Regions from separate parts of the Aureimonas mangrovi genome, predicted to be linked through region 3. Evidence: predicted binding sites of a transcription regulator. Region 3 holds the regulator's gene; each other region holds the start of a gene.

Region 1 (7,721 bases), 620 kb from region 3:
GCGACGAGGCTTGCGGACGAAAGGTCCACATCGGCGACGGGCGCGCCGTCACCGCCCGTCGAGAAATTGGCCGAGCCGGAAAGATCGCCCGAGGCGTCTTGCCCAAAGAGCGCTGCGAGCGTCGACAGATCGGGTGCGGCGATGTCGACGGCACCCGTCGGCACGTTCTGCGTGTCGAGGACGACCTCGCCCGTGACCGTGTTCTCGCCCTGCTCGATCAGGAGATTGCGCAGAGCCCGCTCGCCTTCGGCCAGGGTCTCGAAGTCGGCCGTCAGGCGCAGGGGCTGCTGGTTGTAGGAACCGGAGACGGCGATGGTGCCGTTCGGCGCGTCCGGCGCGAAGGTCCCCTGAACGCGCGCGTCAAGATCGGTGAGCTCACGCCCGCTGACGAGGAGGTCGGCGCCGGTCAGCGTCAAATCGACCTGCGGGGCGGCGAGCTGGCCGCTGGCCGCGAGATCGAAGGCCGCGCGCCCGGTGAAGCCGGTCTGCGCGTTGGCGGACTGGTCGAGGCTGCCCTCGATGTCGGCTGCGATCTCCTCGCCGTTCAGGCTGGCCGAGCCGCGCACTTGAAGGCCCTCGCCATCCACCGCGAGATTGTTGGCCGACAGGACGCCCTCGGCGTTGCGCGCAACGTTGCCGGCGACGGTGACGCGCTCGCCGGCATAGGGAACGGTGGCATCGGATAGCGCCGTCGTGGCGAAATCGGTGTTCAGCGCGAGGTCGAATGTGGAGAAGTCCAGCGCCGCATTGCCGGTGACCGCGGCGTTGGCGACAGCGGTCGACAAGGCGTTCTCGTCGAGGACGATCCCGTTCTCGGTCAGCGAGCCGGCCGCGCGCAAGGTGATCGGACCTTGAAGGAAGCGCGACTGCACGCCTTCCGGTGCCGAGGCCGAGCGGATGTTGGCGCTGACGGCGAAGGGGCCGCGCAGACTGTTGATGTCGAAGCCGGGCGTCGAGAGGCTGGCGTTCAGCTCCTGCGCTGCATAGTCGCCGAAGGACGCGGTGCGCAGCGAGGTCGTCGCCTCGACGGCGGCCGAGGACAGCGCGCCGCGCAGGGTGGCGTTCAGGCTCGAGATTTCGAGCTGGGCGCGCGATACGCCCTCACCGAAGCCGAGCGGGATCGGGTTGCCGGCGGCGGTCGCCAGCGTCACCCGCAGGTCGTTCGCCGACCCGTTCGGATCGTAGGCGCCCGCTGCGTCGAGCTGGAGATTGCCGGAGACGACACGCCCCTGATCGATGACGATCATGCCGTTCTCGCCGAGCAGGACGGCGACGTCGACCTCGGCCGTCTCGCCGACGATATCGACATACTGCTCGGGGACGAAGGGCCCGGTGATGGTGGAGATGTCGGCCGCGATGCGCCGGCCGTCCGCGCTGTCGGAGACCTGCGCCGAAAGCGTGATCGCACGCTCCGAGGCGATGTCGAGCGAGCCTTCGGCCGAGAAGTCGTTCAGCGGGCCGTTGCCGGTGATCGTCAGCTGCACCGGCGGGGAATCCGGCAGCGACAGGAGGCCCGCGACGATGCCGCCGGCGGGCTCGGAAGCGTTGACCTCGACGACGAGGCGGTTGTCGTCGGGCGCGAATCCGAGTTGCAACGCAATCTCGCCGGGCTGGTCGAGGCGCTGGATATTGGCCGAGACGTCGAGCGCGGTCGGGTCGTTGGTCAGCGACAAGGACGCGTTGGCCGAAAGGCGCGCAGGCGTGCCCGCGACCGCTTCGCCCAGCACGAATTCCGTGATGGCGATCTGCTGGATGTTGGCCGTGATCGAGGGCAGCGAGAAGCCGCCGGACGGCGCCTCCGGCTCGTCTGGATCGGCGGGCGCCGAGCCCGGCAGGCGCGTCAGCGTGATCTGGCCGGCGGACAGGTTCTCGATGGAGACGTTGGAGCGCGCGAGCGCCAGCGGCGACCAGTCCATCGCGAGGTCGGTCGCGGTCAGATAGACGCCGTCCGCGTCAGAGACGGTGATCTCGCCGATGCGCAGAGCCCCCGACAGCGCGCCGGACAGGCCGGTGATCTCGACCTGCGCGTTCTCCGAAGAGATGAGGTTGGCGATCTGGTTGGCGACGAACTGCTGGGCGTTCGCCGGAGCAGCCGGCGCGACGGCGAAACCGGCGGCGAGAGCGAGCGGGGCAAGGGAGCGGGAGAGCGTCATCATCAGAAGGCCTGTCCGATGCCGGCATAGATCTGGAACGAGCCGTCGCGCGGGCCCGGATCGAGCGGAATGCCGACGTCGATGCGGATCGGGCCGAAGCTCGTCAGATATCGCGCGCCGACGCCGGCCCCGAGCTTGAACTCGCCGAAATCGGGAAAAAGATCGTCGGAAACCGTGCCGCCGTCGATGAACGGCACGATCTGGATGTTCTCCGTCACCCCGATGCGCAGTTCGGCGGATGCCTCGAAGAGCGAAAGGCCGCCGGTCGGCGTGTCGACGAAGATCGGGTTGGTGCCGGGGAGGGCGAAGTCCGGGTAGTAGGGGCCGATCGACTGGAAAACGTAGCCGCGCACCGAGCCGCCGCCGCCGGCATAGAAGCGCCGGGAGTTTGGCACATCCTCAAGGTCCGCGCCGAAGACCGAGCCGAGCGCGGCGCGGCCGGCGACGATGAAGCGATCGTTCTCGTCGAAGGAGAGATAGGCCGAGACGTCGCCGCGTGCCTTGACGAAGGGCGTCGAGCCCAGCGCATCGTAGGAAGGTTCGACATAGGCCTGCAGGCGGAGCCCCTCGGTCGGGTTCAGCTCGTCGTCACGGTTGTCGAAGGTGTAGGTGAGGGGCGCCGAGGCGATCAGGAATTCGTCGTCGCCCAGATAGTCGGTGATCTCCTCGTATTCGACGCGGATGCCCGCGATGACGCTCTGCACCTCGTCGATCTTGTATTCGACCCCACTTGTGCCCGCGATGGAGTAGCGGTCGTAGGCGAGCGGCTGTTCGCGCAGCGCGATCAGCGAGCCGACATAGACGGAGTCGGGCCCGAGAACGCCTGGCCTGCGGAAGGTCGCCCCGCCGCGGAAGTCGACGCCGTCGATCTCGCGGCCATTGTCGGAAATCTCGTTGGCGCCGATGCGGCTGACCGAGCCTTCGAGGCGGATGCTCTCGGCGCGGCCGAACAGATTGCGGCGCTCATAATAGGCATTCACGCCCGCGCCGTCCGTGTTGGAGAAGGTGGCGCCGGCGCCCAGCGTGTTGAACGGACGCTCGGAAACCTCGACCAGAACCGGCACCGTGCCGTCGGAGGCCTGCGCGTCCGCGATGCGCACGTTCACTGACGAGAAGACGCCGAGGGAGACGAGGCGCTCGCGGGCGAGCTCGAGATCCTCCGGCGAGTAGATCGTGCCGGGCTCGATCCCGGCCATGTAGGCCACAAAGCCCGGGATGACCTCTTGCGTGCCGGTGACGCTGGTCTGGCCGAAGGGCACGGGCTCGCCTGGCGAAAGCTCCAGCGCATAGTCCAGCGTGTCGGTCGCGTGGTCGGCGACGACGTCGCGCCCCGTGACGGCGACGAAGGGGCGGCCCTCGTTGCGCAGATCGCGGAAGACCTGGTTCTCGGCGGCGAGGATCCGGGTGGAATCGGCCGATGATCCGGGAGTCAGTTCATAGGTCTCGGGATCGAGGACACGGCCGTTGTCGGTGGAAAGCGCCACGCGCCCGACCGTGAAAAGATCGCCCGGCTGAACGAAGATCTCGACGGGCACCGGGCCGGACGTGTCGAAGGTCGCGTCCGGCTGCAGTTCGGCGATGTCCTGCCCCTGGATGCGGATCGTGACGATACCGCCGTAGCGGGAATTCTCGAACAGCGCCGCAACAAGGCGCCGGCGGTCGTTCCGGGCTTTCGACAGAAGACCGAGCGAGCCGGACACCGCCTCGTCCTCATCGGCAACGAGGGTGGAAGCCGAGCGCAGTGTGCTTTCGAGATCCTCGATCTCGGGCGAGACCGTCAGGGTGACAGTGTACTCGACCGGATCGACGATATCGTCGCCTTCCTCGTCCTCGTCCTCGTCGCTGGTAAAAAGACCGAACGGGTCGAGAAGGCTGCGCGCGTCGGCACTCGTCGGCGCCAAGGCAAGAAGGCTCGTCGACGCCACGGCGAATGCGGCGATACCGCCAAGAAGGCCCTTGAATTCGATACGCAAATGAACGTCTTCTCTTCGCAAGGACCCGGTCTGCTCCGGGAGCGAACGAGAAGGCGGCGAACCGGCCTTTTCATGCGAGCGGCCAGACGGCCGGCACTTCCCCCGAAGCGTGCTTCGGAAAGATGCCTGCAAGCCGACGTTGCGACAACCGTCGAATCGACCGATGGCGCCATTTGGTCGCGGGGCAGGCTATTCCATGAAGGTTTTGTGGGACTTGCGCCACAGGTTTGCGGCTCTGCGCGAGGCTGCACGTAAATCCCCGCCCGCTGAAGCAGGCGAGGGGGGCGATCCGTCCGGCGTTCGGCCGGCGGCGGGTCGGAGGGCGTGTGGTGCGTCCTCAGAGGCGGCAGACGCGTCGGTCACCGCGGCTGTTCACCACATAAGTGTGGGTGCGCGGGTCGTAGGACCGGTAACGCTGGGCGCAGCGTGCGACCGAGGCGCGGCTCGGACGCGGACCATGATAGCGATCGCGCCCACGGTCGCCACGGTCCCAATGCCGGTCGCGGCGGTCATGGCCGCGGCACTCGCGAGCCCGCGGGTTGCGATCGCAAAAGCTGCGCCCGCGATCGCGATCGCGAACCCGGTCGACCTCGACGCCCCGCGGGCCGACCTCGATCCGCACGCCCTGCGCGGACGCCTGCGGAGTGGCGAAAGACAGAGAGCCCGTCGCCAGAACCGCGACTGCCAGCATGCTCTGGAAAATCTTGCGCATCATCGTTTCCTCGTTTGTGCCTTGGCCGCTTCGCGCTCGCCAGCTTGATGGCGCCAACATGCTCGCGTCCGCCTGAACGTCCGCTGAACCGAGCGTTCAAAGTGCGGCCAAGGGTCACGCCGTCAAGCCGCTTGGTCGAACGAAATGAGAACGCTATATCGGGCGAATGGCTCAGACGACGCTCATCGACAAGCTCGCGATCCTATCGGACGCCGCGAAATACGATGCATCCTGTGCGTCCAGCGGCTCGACGAAACGCGACTCGTCGAAGACGAAGGGTATAGGATCGACGGAAGGCTCCGGCATCTGCCACGCCTATGCGCCGGACGGGCGATGCATCTCGCTCCTCAAGATCCTTCTGACCAATTTCTGCATCTATGACTGCGTCTATTGCATCAATCGCTCCTCATCGAACGTGGCGCGGGCGCGCTTCTCGGTGGACGAAGTCGTCGAGCTGACGCTCAACTTCTACAAGCGCAACTACATTGAGGGCCTGTTCCTCTCCTCCGGCATCATCCGCAACTCGGATTACACGATGGAGGAGATGGTGCGCGTAGCACGAAAGCTGCGCCTCGAGCATGGCTTTGCCGGATACATCCACCTGAAGACCATCCCGGATGCCTCGCCCGCGCTGATCGAGGAGGCGGGGCTTTTCGCCGACCGACTGTCGATCAACATCGAACTGCCGACGGATCTCTCTCTCGGCGCGCTCGCGCCGGAAAAGGCACCGCGCGACATCAAGCGCTCGATGGGGCACCTGCGGCTCAAGATCGAGGAGCACAAGGGTGAGAAGAAGGACCGGGCGCGGCCGAAGAAGTTCGCTCCGGGCGGTCAGTCGACGCAGATGATCATCGGCGCGGACGGCTCGGACGACGACGCGGTCCTGTCGCGTTCCGAGAACCTCTACGGCAATTACCGTTTGCGCCGCGTCTACTATTCGGCCTTCTCGCCGATCCCCGATGCGTCCTCGCGCCTGCCGCTCGCCAAGCCGCCCTTGATGCGCGAGCATCGGCTGTACCAGGCGGATTGGCTGATGCGCTTTTACGGTTTCGAACGCGGCGAGATCGTCTCGGGCGGCATCGGCGGGATGCTCGATCTCTCGATCGATCCCAAGCTGGCCTGGGCTTTGAAGAACCGCGGCCGATTTCCGGTCGACGTCAACCGCGCCGATCGCGAGACGCTGCTGCGCGTTCCGGGCTTCGGGACGAAGGCTGTCGACCGCATTCTGTCGACGCGCCGCCATCGCACGCTTCGGCTCGACGATGTGGCGAAGCTCTGCCATTCGGTCGAGAGGGTCCGCCCTTTCGTATCGGCGCTCGACTGGTCGCCCGGCGGCTTGACCGATCGTGAGCATTTGCGCCCACTGGTCGCGCCGAAGGCCGAGCAGCTGAGCCTGTTCTGATGTTCGTCGCCAGCCTCGTCGCCCCGGCTGATTTCGAGGGTTGGCGGTCGGCCGCGCGCACGGCGTTGGCGCTCGGCATCGAGCCTGAGCATATGAGCTTTTCGGTCGAGGGCGAGGCGGGCGAGCTCTTCGCCGAGCCGCTGCCGCCGATGCCCAAGGGCACGGCGCCCGCTTTCGTGCCGCGCGCCTTCCCGGACCTTGCCGGCCTTCTCGTCTGCAACAGCGACCCGGAGCGCTTCCGCCTCGCCTACCGGCTTCTCTGGCGCCTGCAGAATGAAAAGGCGCTTCTGGAGATCGTCTCGGACCCGGACGTTTCACGTGCGCAGGAGATGGCGAAGGCCGTGCGCCGTGACAGCCACAAGATGAAGGCCTTCGTGCGCTTTCGGGAGATCGAGACACCGGAGGGGCGACACTACATCGCCTGGTTCGAGCCCTTCCACCACGTCGTCGAGCTGACGGCGCCCTTCTTCATGCGGCGTTTCACCGGCATGGTATGGTCGATCCTGACGCCGAAGCGCTCCGTCCACTGGGATGGGGTGGAACTGGACTTTGGCCCGGGTGCGTCCGCCGATCAGAAGCCGGCGGACGACGACATGGAAGCGCTCTGGCTCACCTACTATGCCTCGATCTTCAACCCGGCCCGGCTGAAGGTGAAGGCGATGCAGGCGGAGATGCCGAAGAAATACTGGCACAACCTGCCTGAAGCCGCGCTGATCGATCCGCTCATCAAGGGCGCCGAGGCGGCCGCTCGCCGCATGATCGAGAACGCGCCGACGCTGCCGAGCCTGCGCCATGAGAAGAACGCGGAGCGAATGATGGCACAGCGCGGCCTGGATGAGGTCTTCGCCGGCTTCAACAAGCGGCCGGACGATCTGCAGGAAGCGCGCGAGCAGGCGAAGAACTGCAGGGCGTGCCCGCTCTGGGAGCCGGCGACGCAGACGGTCTTCGGCGAGGGGCCGGCAGATGCGCCGGTGATCTTCGTCGGTGAGCAGCCGGGCGATCAGGAGGATCTGGCCGGCCACCCCTTCGTGGGGCCGGCCGGCAAGGTGTTCGACGCAGCGCTCGCGGCGGCCGGCGTCGATCGGCGGCAGGCCTATGTCACGAACGCCGTGAAGCACTTCAAGTTCGAGCCGCGCGGCAAGCGGCGCATCCACGCCAAGCCGAACATGGGCGAGGTGAAGGTCTGCCGCTGGTGGCTCCAGATCGAGCGCGAGATGATCCGCCCCAAGCTGATCGTGGCGCTCGGCGCGACAGCCGCGGCCTCCGTCCTCGGCAAGACGGTCACGATCCGGGACACGCGCTCGCGGCTGATCGATCTCGACGAGGGCACCAAGCTCCTCGTGACCGTCCACCCGTCCTACATCCTGCGCCTGCCGGATGCGGCGGCCAAGGCCCGCGAGCAGGCCGCCTTCGAAGAGGACATGGCGCTGGCGAAGGATTTCGTGCCGGAGATCGCGCTCGGATAGGCGGCCTCAAGGCGC
Region 2 (7,721 bases), 1.4 Mb from region 3:
TGTGGAGCGGAGCGGACGTCGAGGGCGTGAGCGCCGACGGTACGGTCGCCTACCGCTTCGTCGGTACCGGCAATTTCGGCGAGACGAAGGTCGATTTCACCGACAACGACCAGTTCGCGATCCTGCCGACGATCAGCTGGGCGCCGACCGAGAGCACCACGCTCAACCTCTACGCCAACATCTCAAAGCTCGAGACGCGCGGGCAGAACTTCCTGCCCTACGAGGGCACGGCGGTGGACGCGCCCTTCGGCCGCATCCCGCGCAGCCTGTTCACCGGCGAGCCGGACCTCAGCTCGTTCGAGCGCACGCAGGCGCTCGCCGGGTACGAGTTCGAGCACCGCTTCAACAACGATCTCGCAGTGCGCCAGAACCTGCGCTACGGGCGGCTGGAGATCGATTTCATCGACGTCTACGGCGTTGGATATGCTGGCGATCCGGCCGATGCACAGCTTGCGCGCGGCAATTTCCTGACGACACCGACCGTCGACCTCTTCACCGTCGACAACCAGCTCGAATGGAACGTCGAGACGGGGCCGCTCGCCCACAGCTTCCTCTTCGGTCTGGACTACAAGAACTTCCAGCTCGACGACGAGGCGGGCTACGAAGCCGGCGCGCCGCTCGACCTTCTCGATCCGAATTACGGCGAGCCGTTCTCTCTCAATTCCCGCTACAGCCTGTCGGACACCAGTCAGAGCCAGCTCGGCCTCTACGCCCAGGACAACATCAAGTTCGATCGATGGTCGCTGCTTCTGTCGGGCCGCTACGATTACGTCGACACCGATTTCGACGACAACCGCAGCGCAGCGGACCGTTTCGGCGCCGATCCGGCGTCCTTTGCCTCGAGCGAAGACGCCTTCTCGGGCCGCGCGGGCCTGATGTACAATTTCGACAACGGCCTAGCCCCGTATGCGAGCATCTCCCGCTCGTTCCTGCCGCGCACCGGCCTCGACGATCTGACGGGCGACCCATTCGAGCCGGAGGAGGCAACGCAGTACGAGGTGGGCCTGAAGTATCAGCCGACCTTCCTGCCCGGCACCCAGTTCGCCGTCTCCGTCTTTGATCTGACGCGCGACAACTTCGTCACCAGCGACGGCCTCTTCTTCAACCGCCAGATCGGCAAGGTGTCCTCGCAAGGCGTCGAACTCGAAGCCAGCGGGCAGATCACCGACGACCTGAAGGCGATCGCCTCCTACACCTGGTATGATCTCGAGGTCGAAGAGGGCAATCCGCTGGAGATCGGCAACGTGACGCCGGCGACGCCGGAGAGCTTCGCCTCGCTCTGGCTCGACTACACCGTGCCGTCCGAGCGCCTGGAAGGCCTCAGCCTCGGGGCTGGCGTGCGCTACACCGGCTCGTCCTATGCCGACACGGCCAACGAGTTTAAGGTGGACGACTACGTTCTGTTCGATGCGGCCATCCGCTACGAGAAGGACAATTTCGCCGCGGCGCTCAACGCTTCCAACCTCTTCGACGAGGAGACGGTTTCGTGCTCCAGTACCATCGCCTGCTTCTACGGCGAGGCGCGAGAGGTGAACCTGACGCTGACCTACAAATGGTGAGCTGAGGGGCACGCGGCGCGCGCGTTCGCGCCCCGCCGCCTTGCCTGGATGCCGGCCCGGCTTCGCTCTTGCGGGACCGGGTCGCTCAGTGCTCTTCGGCGACCCCGCGCCGCCAGTAGGCGGTGACCATGTGCTGCTCCTTCGGCAGCTTCAGGACCGAGCGGCAGCGGCGGCGGATCGCCTTGAAGTCGTCGAACTCGCAGCCTGCCCACACGAAGCTGTCAGCCGGCAGCGCGCTCCAGTCGAGCGCCTCGAAGCGCTCGGCGAGCCGGCCCGGCCCAGCATCGCGATGCACCCACTCGACGCTGAGGCCCGCATGGCGCCCGAGCGGCTGCTCCTCCTCCGGCCCAGCCACCTCGACGATGGCACGCGCCGTCGCGTCCTTGGGCAGCCGCTCGATGATCCGGGCGATCGCCGGGATCGCCGTCTCGTCGCCGATCAGCACCAGCGAACGACCCGGCGCCTGTTCCCCGCCGGAGGGGCCCATCATGCCGACGATGTCGCCCGGCGCCGCCTCGACCGCGAAGCGCGAGCCGGGCGTCGTGTCGCCGTCGTGGCGCAGGATGTCGATCCAGACCTCGCCGGTCGAAACATCGATGCGCCGGATCGTGTAGATCCGCGCGACCGGCGCGTCCTCGCCCTGCGGCCAGACGAGGCAGCCATCCTCGCCGAGGATCGGCCAGACCGGAGCGCGCCCCTTCGGCGGGAAGACCAGGCGCACGTGGATGCCACGCGAGAAGCTTTCGAGGTCTTCCCCCGAGAGCACCACACGGCGCATCATCGGCGTTACGTCGTAGGCCTTCACCACCCGCATCTGCCGGAAGAAGGGGGGCAGAACGCCGAGCCGTCCGTCGCCTTCCCACGCCACCTTCGGCATCGCGTCGCCTACGAACTCGCGCAGGTGATGGACGATGCCCATCTGCATGTAGGCGAGATACGTCTCGCTCGTCGCCTCGACCTCGGCGAAGATGGTCGCCTCGCGCGCCTCGAGCCGCGCGTTGCCGTAGACGATCGAGATTGTGCCGAGCGGGCCCTCATGGCTCGCCGAACCATGTTCGAGATAATGCTCGCAGAGCTCGCCGAGAATGGCGAGCGGCTGGTCGAGGGGCACCTCGCAACGGGCCTTCAGCATCGGGACGCGGCCTTCCGGTCTGCCGGCCGCCGGAAAGGCGGCGCGAAAACGAGCGTGGCTTAGCGCCCCGACCGGGCGGCGTCGAGGAAAAACCGTTCCGAGCTTCTGGAACATCAATGGTTTAGAATGATTCCTATCTTCCGCGGCGACGGGAGACGGGCGCGATGGCGGACGAGAACAAGCGGGTGAAGGCCCTTCGCAGGAAGCCGAATGGGAAGGATGCGCTCGCCTCCTGATGCCGTAGGGGCCTTGCCAAGGCAGAAGCCTCGGCGCACCCCTCGAAGGCCGCGACCCAGCGTGACGGGTCTTCGAGCTGAGGCGAGAAGCAGGGAGTTCGGACGGCCGCTAAGCGGCCGGATCGCAGCGCGCGACAGAGGCGCGGCGATCACATCGCAGGCCATCCACTCGGCGCTGGCTTTCCTCTGCTTGACTCTAGCCCGCCGCTCTGGAATCCATAAGAACATATCAGGAACATTCGTCCCGTGAGACGGATTGGACGGCCGGGCGCCATGCGCTTCGGCCGATGGGTGTCTTATGGCTTTTTTCGATGCTCGGCAGGAGCATGAGATTTCGGAAGAAGGGCCTGGCAACGACGCCCGGCCTTCCGTTGTCGCCGCCAGACTGGAGCGGCTGCGCCTCGCGATCGCCCGGATCGAGGATCGCGGCGATCCATCGGGGCGGGGTCGTGGAGTGAACCGGGCCGGGGCGCAATCCGCCCGCAAAGTGCCCGATCTCCTCTCCCTTGGTCATGCGCGTCTCGACGCCTGTCTGTCGGGCGGGCTCTCGCGGGCGGGGTTGACCGAGATCCGGGTGCGCGAGACGCGCGAAAGCGGAGCCGCGACGGGACTTTGCCTGGCGCTCGCCGTGCTTCTGGGCGCCGAACGCCGCCATCCGCTCCTGTGGATCGGCCAGGGCAACGGCTTTGCCGAGGCGGGAAGCGCCTGCCGCGCGGGTGTCGCCGGGTTCGGCCTCGACCCCCGCGCGCTGGTGACGGTCTGCGCGCGCCGGACGCAGGATGCCGTATGGGCCGGCGAGGAAGCCGCGCGTTCGGGTGCCCCCTCGCTCACGGTCCTGGAGATTCGCGGCAATCCGAAGCTCCTGTCGCTGGAGGGCACGCGGCGCCTGCATCTGCGGGCGCGCGAAAGCGGACGGCCCTTCATCCTCCTGCGCCAGAGCGCGTCGGCCGAGACGACGACCGCCCCCGTGCGCATCTGCGTCCTGCCCCATCCGGCTGCGCCCGTGCGCGCGATAGCCGGCCAGAACAGGCTGATCGGCGCGCCGGTCTTTCGCCTGCGCGTGGAGAAGGCGCCGGGCGGGCGCAGCGGTGAATTCCTTCTGGAGTGGAACGTCCATGACAAGCGATTCGACATCTTCGCCGCGTCCCGTGCCGCAGCGCTTCCTCGCCCTGTGGCTGCCCTTCCTTTCGACCGACCGGTTGCGGCGGGCCGAACTCGGCCCGGCCTGGCGATCGGACGCGCCTGAGGGGCGGGCGCGACACGTTCTCGCGCAACCTGCCTTCTCCTTCGCCGAGGTACCCGGCAGCGCCCATCGCGCGCGCGGGGCGGTGACATCGTCGCCGGTCGCGGCCGGCGGCAACGGCCCCGCACCGCTCGTGCTCTTCGAGAAGGTGGAGGGCGCGCTTCGCCTCTGCGCGCTCTGCGAAAGCGCGCAGGCGCTCGGCCTGTCTCCCGGCCTTGGGCTCGCGGAGGCACGCGCCCGGTTTCCAGGTCTTGACGCGCGTCCTGCCGACGAGGGCGCGCTGGCGCGGCTTCTGGACGATCTCGCCTGCTGGTGCGAGCGCTGGACGCCGCTGGTGGCGTTCGACGGGCCCGACGGGCTGATCCTCGACATTTCCGGCTGTGCGCATCTGTTCGGTGGCGAAGCGGCCATGCTGACCGACATCGTGCGGCGCCTTCGCGCGCAGGGGATCGCCGGGCAGGCCGCGGTCGCCGCCCATGCGGCCACGGCCCGCGCCCTCGCGCGCCATGCGCCCGGCACGGTGCTGGCCGCCGGCGCTGCGGTGGACGCGCTTTCGCCTCTGCCGGCTGCGGCGCTCGGGCCCGAGCCGCGCACCGCCGCCCTCCTGTCTCGACTCGGCCTGAAGCGCGTCGGCGACGTCCTCGCGCTGCCGCGCGCCGGTGCCGCGCGTCGCTTCGGGCCGGATTTCATGCGGCGGCTGGACGAGGCGACCGGGCGCGCGAGAAGCCCGATCGGCCCGCGGCGGCCGGTGCCGCTCATCCTTCACGAGCAGCGCCTGTTCGAGCCTGTCTCGCGCCAGGAGGACATCCTGCGGATCGCCGAAGTGCTGGCCGCCCGCGTCGCAGGCGACCTCGAGCGGCGCGGCGAAGGCGCCCGGCGCCTGGAACTCGCTTTGTTCCGTGTCGACGGGGCGGTCGAACGCATCGACGTCGCCTTGTCGCGCCCGGCGCGAAACCCGGCCCGCCTGTCGCGCCTTTTCAAGGAACGCCTGACGGCGGGCGGCGAGGAGCGCGACGCAGGCTTCGGCTACGATCTCGTGCGGCTCTGCGTCCTCGTCGCCGATCCGCTGGACGAGACGCAGGCAACGTTCGCCGAGGCGTCGGGCGAGCGCCGCGAGCCGGTTGAGGCGCTGATCGACCGGCTGAGCGCGCGCCTCGGGGAGGTTGCCGTCCACGGCCTCGACGCAGTGGAAAGCCACCGGCCCGAACGCGCGCAGATCCGTCGTCCGGGAATGGGCGGAGAGTGCGCTGCGCGGGCGCTCCTGCCCGAGGCGCAGATCGCCCCGCGGCCCCTGCGGCTTCTCGCCCCGCCCGAGCCGGTGGAGACGACGGCCGAGGTGCCCGAGGGCGCGCCGGCGCTCTTTCGCTGGCGCCGTGCGCTGCACAGGGTGTGCCGCGTCGAGGGCCCGGAGCGCATCGCGCCCGAATGGTGGCGCACTGATGCCGGTGAGACGCGCGACTACTGGCGCGTGGAAGACGAGGCCGGGCGGCGCTTCTGGCTCTATCGCGAGGGTCGCTACGGCGAGGCGCGCCGGCCTGCCTGGTATCTGCATGGGCTGTTCGCCTGATGGCCAGGGCCCGGAAACAGGGGTTCTTCCCGGCTCGGGATGGGTTTTGCGAACTCGGCGTCGCCTCGAATTTCTCGTTCCTGCGCGGCGCCTCGCACCCGAAGGAGCTCGTCGTCGCCGCCAAGCTTCTGGGCCTTGGCGGCATCGGCCTTGCCGATCGAAACACGGTGGCCGGCGTCGTGCGCGCCTACCAGCAGGCGCGCGAGGAGGCCTATGCCTTTCGGCCCGGCGCCCGGCTCGTCTTCTGCGACGGCACCCCCGACATTCTCGCCTATCCGCGCGACCGCGAGGGCTGGGGCCGGCTCTGCCGGCTCCTGACGCTCGGCAATCTTCGCGCGCAAAAGGGAAGCTGCCTTCTTTATCTCCGCGATCTCCTGGAATGGGGCGATGGGCTCAATCTCGCGCTGATCGCCCCCGATGCGCTGGGGGCGGTCGGGCCGGCCTTCGAAACCGCGCAGGATCTTTGCCGGCGCTCGCTCGCTCCTCTTGCCGAGCGGTTCGAGATGCGCGTGCGCCTTGCGGCCGCCGCGCGGCACGACGGGCTCGACGCGCGTCGCTTGTCGCTCGCGGCGCGGATCGCCGGGGAGGAAGGTGCGCCCCTGATGGCCACGAACGATGTGTTCTGCCATGTCGAGGGCCGCCGCCCGATGCAGGACGTCCTCACCGCCATCCGCGAGCATGTGCCGCTCGACGAAGCGGGCTTCCTTCTGTCCAGGAACGCCGAACGCCATCTGAAGCCGCTGGACGAGATGGCTTTCCTGTTCCGCGATCACCCTGATGCGTTGGACGAAAGCAGCCGCTTCTTCTTGGAGCTTTCCTTCGACCTGAAGAGCCTGAAATACGTCTACCCGGAGGAAAAGCTCAGGCTCGGCCGCACGCCGGCAGAGGAGTTGCGGCACCTTGCCTATCAGGGTGCGAAGGCGCGCTATCCGGAGGGCGTTCCGAACAAGGTGCTCGGGCAGATCGAATACGAGCTGAAGCTCATCGGGAAACTGGAATACGAGCCCTATTTCATCACGGTCCAGCGCATCGTGGAGGCAGCCCGGCGCATGGGCATCCTGTGCCAGGGCCGGGGATCTGCGGCCAATTCCACCGTCTGCTACTGCATCGGCGTGACCGAGGTTAATCCGGCGCTGGCCGACCTTCTCTTCGAGCGCTTCATCTCGGAGGACCGCGCCGAGCCTCCCGACATCGACATCGATTTCGAGCACGAGCGCCGGGCGGAGATCATCGAATGGATCTTCGAGGAATACGGGCGCGACTCGGCGGCTCTGGCGGCGACCGTCATCTCCTATCGCGCCCGCTCGGCCGCGCGAGAGGTCGGCAAGGCCTTCGGTCTGTCGGAGGATGCGGTCGCCGCCCTGTCCGGCTCGGTCTGGGGCTATTCCTCCTCGGACCTCGGGGAGCGCGAGGCCCGTGCGGCGGGACTCGCCGAGGCCGACATGACGACACGCAACGTCCTCGATTTCTGCGCCGAGATCTCGGGTTTTCCGCGCCATCTGTCGCAGCATGTCGGCGGCTTCGTGCTGACGCGCGGACGCGTGGACGAGACGGTGCCGATCCTGAACTCGGCGATGGAGGGCCGCACCATCGTCGAATGGGACAAGGACGATCTCGAAGAGCTGGAAATCCTCAAGATCGACATACTCGCGCTCGGCATGCTGTCCTGCCTGAAGCGCGGCTTCGAGATGCTCGAGAAGCATTATGGACGGCGACTGTCGCTCGCGAGCGTCCCGCTGGAGGAGAAGCGGCACGAACGCGACGAGGACGGGCCAACATGGAAGATGACCCATCGGGCCGACACGCTCGGTGTCTTCCAGATCGAGAGCCGGGCGCAGATGTCGATGCTGCCCAAGATGCGGCCGAAGGTCTTCTACGACCTCGTCATCCAGGTCGCGATCGTGCGGCCTGGCCCGATCCAGGGCAACATGGTGCATCCTTATTTGAAGCGGCGCATGAAGCTGGAGCCTGTTACCTATCCCAG
Region 3 (7,721 bases):
TAGAAATCGACGTTCGGATAAAGCTTCTTTTCGACGAAATAGTCGTCGTGAAGCGCGATGCGCTCCAGCTCCATCGCCACCTCGAGCGTCGGATCGTCCTTGATGCCGAGCTCGTTGAGGACCTCGTGACAGGTCTCCTGCATGATCTTGGCGCGCGGATCGTAGTTTTTGTAGACGCGGTGCCCGAAGCCCATGAGGCGGAACGGGTCGTTCTTGTCCTTGGCCTTGGCGATGTATTCGGGAATGCGATCGGCGGTGCCGATCTCCGAAAGCATGTTCAGTGCCGCTTCGTTCGCGCCGCCGTGAGCCGGGCCCCACAGGCAGGCGACGCCCGCCGCGATGCAGGCGAAGGGGTTGGCGCCCGACGATCCGGCCAGACGCACGGTCGAGGTCGAGGCGTTCTGTTCATGATCGGCGTGAAGGATGAAGATGCGCTCCATCGCCTTCGCCAGAACCGGGTTCGCCGTGTAGGGCTCGCACGGGACGGCGAAGCACATGTGCAGGAAGTTTTCGGCGTAGGATAGGTCGTTGCGCGGATAAACGAAGGGCTGGCCGATGTGGTATTTGTAGGCCATCGCGGCCAAGGTCGGCATCTTCGCGATCATGCGGATCGAGGCGACCATGCGCTGGTGCGGATCCGAGATGTCGGTCGAGTCGTGATAGAAGGCCGAGAGCGCGCCCACCGAGCCGACCATCACCGCCATCGGGTGCGCGTCGCGGCGGAAGCCCGAATAGAAGCGGCTCATCTGCTCATGTACCATCGTGTGGCGCGTCACGCGGTAGACGAAGTCTTCCTTCTCCTGGGTCGTCGGCAGTTCGCCGTAGAGAAGGAGGTAGCAGGTTTCGAGGAAGTCGCCCTTCTCGGCGAGCTGCTCGATCGGATAGCCCCGGTGGAGGAGGACGCCTTCGTCGCCGTCGATGTAGGTGATCTTGGATTCGCAGGACGCCGTCGAGGTGAAACCGGGATCGTAGGTGAAGAGCCCGGTGTCCTTGTAGAGCGAGGCGATGTCCACGACGTCCGGCCCGATCGTTCCGTGTCGCAGGCCGAATTCGGCCTGTTTGCCATCGAGCGCCAGCTTCGCCGTTTCACTCATGCCGTATCCCTTCCTTCCGTCCCGCGGACGGCTCACGCCGCTGCGGTGCAACTATGGAAATTGGTCACCTGCCTATACCCAAGGCAGGAGTCGAACAAGTTTTTGCCACCTTACGTTTTGCGGCGCAACGTAAAGCGCGTCACCCGGCCTGATCGCCGAGCCTCGCGAGGGATTCCTCTCGCCCCAGAACCGAGAGCACGTCGAAGACACCTGGCGAAGTCGTCCGTCCGGTCAACGCGGCACGCAGGGGCTGCGCCGCCTTGCCGAGCTTGAGGCCATTGGCCTCGGCGTATTCCCGCACCACGGCCTCGAGCGCTTCGGGTGTCCATTCGGCGAGCGAGGAAAGGCCGGGTAGGAGGCCCGCGATGACGACCCGTCCCCCATCGGCGAGGATCGCCTCGGCCCTCTCCTCGAAAGGAAGCGGTCGGTCAGCGAAGAGATATGCAGAACTTTCAGCCAGTTCGACCAGTGTCTTCGCACGCTCCTTCAGGCCCGGCATCGCGGCGGTAAGCTGCCGGCGCACGGTTGCATCGTCGCGACGCTTCAGAATTTCGCCGTTCGGCAGATGATCACGCTCGCGCATGAGTGCTTCGACGAGCTCCTCGTCGGACGAGGCGCGCATCCAGTGACCGTTGACGGCCTCCAGCTTGGCGAAATCGAAGCGCGAGGCGCCCTTGTTCACATCATCGACGTCGAACCAGCCGATCATCTGTTCGATCGACATGATCTCGTCGTCGCCGTGGCTCCAGCCCAGACGGGCGAGGTAGTTCAAAAGCCCCTTGGGCAGATAGCCCATCGCGCGATAGGCCTCGACGCCGAGCGCGCCGTGCCGCTTGGAGAGCTTGGCTCCGTCCGCGCCATGGATCAGCGGGATATGCGCCATCTCGGGTACATCCCAGCCCATCGCCTTGTAGATCAGCGTCTGGCGGGCCGCATTGGTCAGGTGGTCGTCGCCGCGGATGATGTGCGTGACCCCCATGTCGTGATCGTCGACGACCACGGCATGCATGTAGGTGGGCGTGCCGTCCGAACGCAGAAGCACGAGGTCGTCGAGGTCCTTGTTCGGGAAGCGCACTTCGCCCTGCACGCGGTCGCGCACGATCGTCTCGCCGTCGAGCGGTGCCCTCAGACGGACGACCGGCTTGACGCCCGAAGGCGCCTCGGCGGGATCGCGATCGCGCCAGCGCCCGTCGTAGCGAGGGGGGCGCTTCTCGGCTTTCGCCTTCTCGCGCATCTCTTCGAGTTCGGCCTGGCTTGCGTAGCAATAGTAGGCGTTGCCGCGCGCCACCATCTCCTCGGCGACCGCCCGGTGGCGCGCGGCCCGCTCGAACTGCGAGACGGGCGGTCCGTCCGCGGTGAGACCCAGCCAGTCGAGGCCCTCGATGATCGCCGTCACCGCCGCTTCGGTCGAGCGCTCGCGGTCTGTATCCTCGATGCGAAGGAGCATCTTGCCGCCGGTGTGGCGCGCGTAGAGCCAGTTGAAGAGCGCCGTGCGCGCCCCGCCGATATGCAGGAAGCCGGTGGGCGAGGGGGCGAAACGGGTGACGACGCGGTCGGTCATTGCGGCTCCAGAAGCGGAAGGGTTCGGCGCGCCCGCGCGCCCTTGTGCGCTTCGCCCGCACGGCGGACCACGGCGCTTTTCGCTCGGCTTTTGCCCCAACCCGTGTAGCATGTGAAGGGGGAGCCGGGACGCCGGCGTCGACGAGGGGACGGCAATGGGCGTTGGGGACGCCGCCTCGACATGGACCGGCGCCCGCGGACAGCCGTGGGATCAGGATCGCTATCGCCTTCGAGCTTGGTTCGCCGTCCAGATCGCCGTCGAAGCGGAGCGGCGCACCGCCTTCTTCCTCGTTCCGCTCGGCCTGATTCTGGGAATCGCGCTTTTCTACGGTGCCGATATGCGACCGGGTTGGGCCGTCGTACTGGTTGGCATTCCGCTCGCGCTCGCCGTGGTGCTGACACCGCGCATGCCATCCGGCCTTCGCGCCCTGGCCCTGCTTCTCGCTTGCGGCCTCGGAGGCGCCGGCCTTGCTGAATGGGAGGTCGGGCGCGCGCAGACCACGATCTTTTCGGGCGAGGCGACGGTGCGCCTGGAAGGGCGTGTCGTCTGGCGTGAGGCGGACGAACGAGGTCGCTACCGCTACGTCCTCGACGTCCTTTCCACCGAGCGCCCGGTCCTGTCGCGCCCGCCCGAGCGTGTGCGCATCGTGGTCTCCAGCCGACATGAGCCGATACCGGTGGGCGGCATCTATGAGGGGCTCGTGCGCCTGCGCCCGCCGCCGGGGCCGGCGATACCCGGTGCGCACGACTTCGTCTTCACGCCCTTTTTCTCAGGGCTCGGCGCCTACGGTTTCTCGCTCGGCGCGCCGGAGGCTGCGGCCCGGCCCGCCTCGCTCGACCTCGCACAGCGGATCGCAGCGCTGCGCGTCGAGGTGACCGAGCGCATCCGCACGGCGATCGGCGGGCCGGAAGGGGCGGTCGCGGCAGCACTGGTTACGGGGGCGCGCACCGCGATCCCGGACGAAATCAACGAATGGCTCCGCATCACGGGGCTTGCGCATGTCCTGTCTATCTCCGGCTTCCACATGGCGCTGGTGGCGGGTTTCGCGATGCTGTCCATCAGGGCGGTTATCGCAGCCTGGCCGGCTATGGCGCTTCGCGTGCCCGGCAAGAAAATCGCAGCGGCCGCCGCCTTCCTCGTCGCGACGGGGTATCTCATGATCGCGGGCGAGAACGTCGCGACGCTGCGCTCCTACATCATGCTCGCCATCATGCTGGGCGCCGTGATGCTCGACAGGCCGGCGCTGACGCTCCGAAACGTCGCCATCGCCGGCATCATCGTCATGGCGCTCAACCCGCACCAGGTGGTCACGGCGAGCTTCCAGATGTCCTTCGCGGCGACGGCCGCGCTCGTCGGCGCGTATGGCGCCATCACACGCTGGTGGAGCGCGCGCCGGGCTGGTGACAAACGCCCGCGCCGCGATCGCGGGCTTCTTGCCGGCATCCTCCTCGCCATCGGCGGGTTGGCCCTGACGGCCATCATCGCTGGCGCGGCGACGGCCATTTACGGCGCCTACCACTTTCAGCGGGCGGCAACCCTCGGCAGCCTGATCGCCAACGTGGCTGTGATGCCGCTCTTCTCGTTCTGGATCATGCCGCTTGCGCTCGTTTCGGTGTTGGTCATGCCCTTCGGGCTTGACGGACCGCTACTCAGGCTCATGGGATACGGCCTGACGGCCGTGTTCGAGATGGCGCGGTGGCTGGCCGAACGCTTTCCGGACCATGCAACCGGGATCATCTCGCCGCTCGCGCTGGTCATCCTTACAGCTGCGCTGCTGGCAGCCTGCTTTCTCGCGAGCCGTCTGAGATGGGTCTGCGTGCCGCTCGCGGTTGCTGGACTCTGGCTGGCGAGCAGCAAAGCGCCGCCGCCGGAACTCCTTGTCTTCGAGGATGGAAAGCAGGTCGCTCTGATCGATTCGGAAGGGCGGTTGCACCATTTGCGCGAGCGCCCGAACCGCTTCGTTGCCGACCAGTGGGAAAGGGCGTTCCCGCAAGAGCGGTTCGCGGTATTGTCGGGCGACACCGCTGCGCCGAGCGCCCGACCCGATCCTCTCTTCCAGCCCTTCGCATGTGGAGAGGACGGCGTGTGCCGGGCCGTCACACACTCAGGCCTCTCGATCGGCTGGACGGAAGACTACGAGAAGACCGGGCTTCTCTGTGACACGACAGACATCGCCATCGTCGCGCGCGCGATCAGGCTCTCACAATGCCGATCCGGCGCGCATCTGGTGACGCTGCGGACTCTGCGCGCCAGCGGCTCGCTTGCCTTCGATGGCCGCCTGCCGAGCGATGGCGCACTTCGGATTCGTCGCGCGGTTCCGGACGAGCCGCACGAGTGGAACCTCCACCGTCTTGCATCATGGCCGGAATACTGGCGCAACCCGAATGCCGGCAATGTCGACGCCAGCGATGTCGATGCTGGTGATAGGGGCGATGTCGCCAACGCGACCACGCCAGCCGTGGCCGAATAGCTTGGCAGGCGAGAACTGCCAGGCAGCGCCCCGGCTCAGTAACGGCGGATCAATCCGACGAGGCGGCCCTGCACCTTCACCTGATCGGCGCCGAAGATACGCGTTTCATAGGCCGGGTTCGCGGCCTCCAGCGCGATGCGATCGCCTTTGCGACGGAAGCGCTTGAGCGTCGCCTCTTCGTCGTCCACGAGGGCGACGACGATGTCACCGGGGCTTGCTGTATCCGCGCGGCGGATGACCACCGTATCTCCGTCCAGAATGCCGGCCTCGATCATCGAATCGCCCGCGACGTCGAGTGCGTAATGTTCGCCCTGGCCGATCATGTCGGGCGGCAGCGCAACGCTGCGTGTGTTGTGCTGGATCGCCGAGATCGGAACGCCGGCAGCGATGCGCCCCATCACCGGGATACTGACGATGTCGTTCGCGGCCTCCGCGATCCGGGTCGGTCGGGCCTCCTCGACGGCCGGAGCCCGAGAGCCACCGACGATGCTGGGTCGGAAGCCAGCCTGCGGACGTGGTGGAGCCTTGGCTGCCGCGCCCTCCGGCAACCGTAGAATTTCCAATGCGCGGGCCCGGTTCGGAAGACGGCGAATGAAGCCTCGTTCCTCCAGAGCCGTGATAAGCCGGTGAATGCCGCTCTTCGACTTCAATTCGAGAGCGTCCTTCATTTCGTCGAAGGACGGCGGAACGCCGGCCGCCTGCAGCCGATCGTTGATGAAGATCAAGAGATCGTGCTGCTTGCGCGTCAGCATACGTGCGCCCCGGACGAATCAAAAACAAAACCTGAACAAAGCTATCTGTTCTGTTTGTGTTCCGCAAGCGTCAGTCGAGTGGAAGATAGCTGCATTCGTCTCCCGCGCGCGCTGCCTGCGCGTTCGCTGGGCGCAGCAGGAGCGCCGTGGCGCCGGCGTAGACGGAGAGGAGCGAGGAGTCCTGCCGGGGGAGCGGACGGATCGTCGGCCTCTCGCCGTCGCCGCTTTCGATCCTCGCACGCATGAACTCGGCGCGATGGTCGTTGGCCGGCAGGTCGGTGGCGAGGATGCCTTTGCGAAAGCCTGGAGCGTCGTCCAGGCCGGCGAGGCGGCGCAGGAGCGGGCGCAGGAACAGCGTCGCCGTCACCATGCTCGATGCCGGGTTGCCCGGCAGCCCGAGGACCCACATCGGCCCGCGGCGCCCGGCCATCAATGGCTTTCCGGGCCGCATCGCGACCTTCCAGAAGTCGAGGGAAACGCCGGATGCTTCCAGCGCGCGCGCGACGAGATCGTGGTCCCCGACCGAGGCCCCGCCGATCGTCACGAGGATGTCTGCGTCTTGCCGGACGGCCTCGTCGATGCGCGCCGTCAAAGCGTCCATCCTATCCGGCGCGATGCCGAGATCGATCACCTCGGCGCCGTTCGCCTCCGCGAGCGCCATGATGCCGTAGGTGTTGGAGGCGACGATCTGCGCGGGGCCGACAGGCTCACCGGGCGGGACGAGTTCGTCGCCCGTCGCCAGAACCGCCACGCGCGGTCTGCGAAGGACCGTCAGGCTCGGATGCCCGCCGCTGGCTGCGAGCGCGAGGGTGCCGGCACCGAGCCGCGTTCCGGCCTCGACCAGCGTTCCGCCTTCGCGGAAGTCGTTGCCGGCCGGGCGGATGTGACTTCCTTGCGTGATCGGCTGCGTCGGGATAACCGAAGCCTCGTCCGGCCGGGCGGTGTTTTCCTGAATGAGCACTGCATTCGCGCCGGGGGGAACCGGCGCGCCGGTGAAAATGCGAACGGCTTCGCCGGGGCCCAACTGTCTCTCGAACGCGTTGCCCGCAGCGGAAGCGCCAATCAGCCGAAGCGGCGTGCCGACGCGGACGTCCTCGGCGCGCACGGCATATCCGTCCATCGCCGACGCGTCGAAATCGGGCTGGGTGCGGTGCGCGACGACGGTCTCAGCGAGGATGCGGCCCGCCGCCGCGCGAAGCGGCAGCTCTTCTGTGCCGCCGATGGCAATCGCGTCGCGAAGCAGCCGCTCGAGCGCGTCCTCGACCGGCAGAAGGCTCACGAGACCGAGCCCTCGCCGTATCGCCACTCTCCTGAGCGCCCGCCGGCTTTGTGGAGGAGGCGGATGCCGGAGATTTCCATCGATCGGTCCACCGCTTTCGCCATGTCGTAGATGGTGAGGCACGCGACTGAGACGGCGGTCAGGGCCTCCATCTCAACCCCCGTCTTGCCGCCGACCTTGGCCGTCGCGCTCACGCGCAGGCCCGGAAGCGCCGGTTCGATCGATATTTCGACGCCGACCTTCTCTAGCATCAGAGGATGGCAGAGAGGAATCAGTTCAGACGTCTTCTTGGCACCCATGATGCCGGCGATGCGGGCGATCGCGACGACATCACCCTTTGCGGCCTGGCCCGTGCGGATGAGCTCCAGCGTCTCGGGCCGCATCAGAACGAGGCCTTCGGCGGTCGCCGCGCGCGCCGTCTCCGCCTTCTCACCGACATCGACCATCGAAGCGGCGCCGGTGGCGTCGAGATGGGTGAGGCGCGTCTCGTTCATGCGGCCTCGCGGCGAAGAAGGGCCTGCGTCGCGGCGGTCACGTCGCTCTGGCGCATGAGGCTTTCCCCGAC

Evidence for each region. Region 3 encodes LexA, which represses DNA repair genes until DNA is damaged. Its sites were predicted from a motif close to TGTTCNNNNTGTGTTCNG; they were not measured.
Region 1: the regulator LexA is predicted to act here: its motif matches at 4,974-4,991, upstream of H1343_RS05495 (putative DNA modification/repair radical SAM protein).
Region 2: the regulator LexA is predicted to act here: its motif matches at 3,148-3,165, upstream of H1343_RS01785 (ImuA family protein).

Annotation. Positions count from the first base shown of each region.
Region 1 covers NZ_CP059692.1:1,178,055-1,185,775, forward strand. Annotated here, with positions in the region: gene H1343_RS05480 (translocation/assembly module TamB domain-containing protein) at 1-2,156, opposite strand, end outside; gene H1343_RS05485 (autotransporter assembly complex protein TamA) at 2,156-4,126, opposite strand; gene H1343_RS05490 (BA14K family protein) at 4,464-4,841, opposite strand; gene H1343_RS05495 (putative DNA modification/repair radical SAM protein) at 5,005-6,240, shown strand; gene H1343_RS05500 (UdgX family uracil-DNA binding protein) at 6,240-7,706, shown strand; gene H1343_RS05505 (alpha/beta hydrolase) at 7,713-7,721, opposite strand, start outside.
Region 2 covers NZ_CP059692.1:384,168-391,888, forward strand. Annotated here, with positions in the region: gene H1343_RS01775 (TonB-dependent siderophore receptor) at 1-1,559, shown strand, start outside; gene H1343_RS01780 (siderophore-interacting protein) at 1,645-2,691, opposite strand; gene H1343_RS01785 (ImuA family protein) at 3,226-4,173, shown strand; gene H1343_RS01790 (Y-family DNA polymerase) at 4,319-5,737, shown strand; gene H1343_RS01795 (error-prone DNA polymerase) at 5,737-7,721, shown strand, end outside.
Region 3 covers NZ_CP059692.1:1,798,258-1,805,978, forward strand. Annotated here, with positions in the region: gene gltA (citrate synthase) at 1-1,094, opposite strand, end outside; gene gltX (glutamate--tRNA ligase) at 1,234-2,655, opposite strand; gene H1343_RS08505 (ComEC/Rec2 family competence protein) at 2,810-5,125, shown strand; gene lexA (transcriptional repressor LexA) at 5,161-5,877, opposite strand; gene H1343_RS08515 (molybdopterin molybdotransferase MoeA) at 5,948-7,156, opposite strand; gene moaC (cyclic pyranopterin monophosphate synthase MoaC) at 7,153-7,650, opposite strand; gene trpC (indole-3-glycerol phosphate synthase TrpC) at 7,647-7,721, opposite strand, start outside.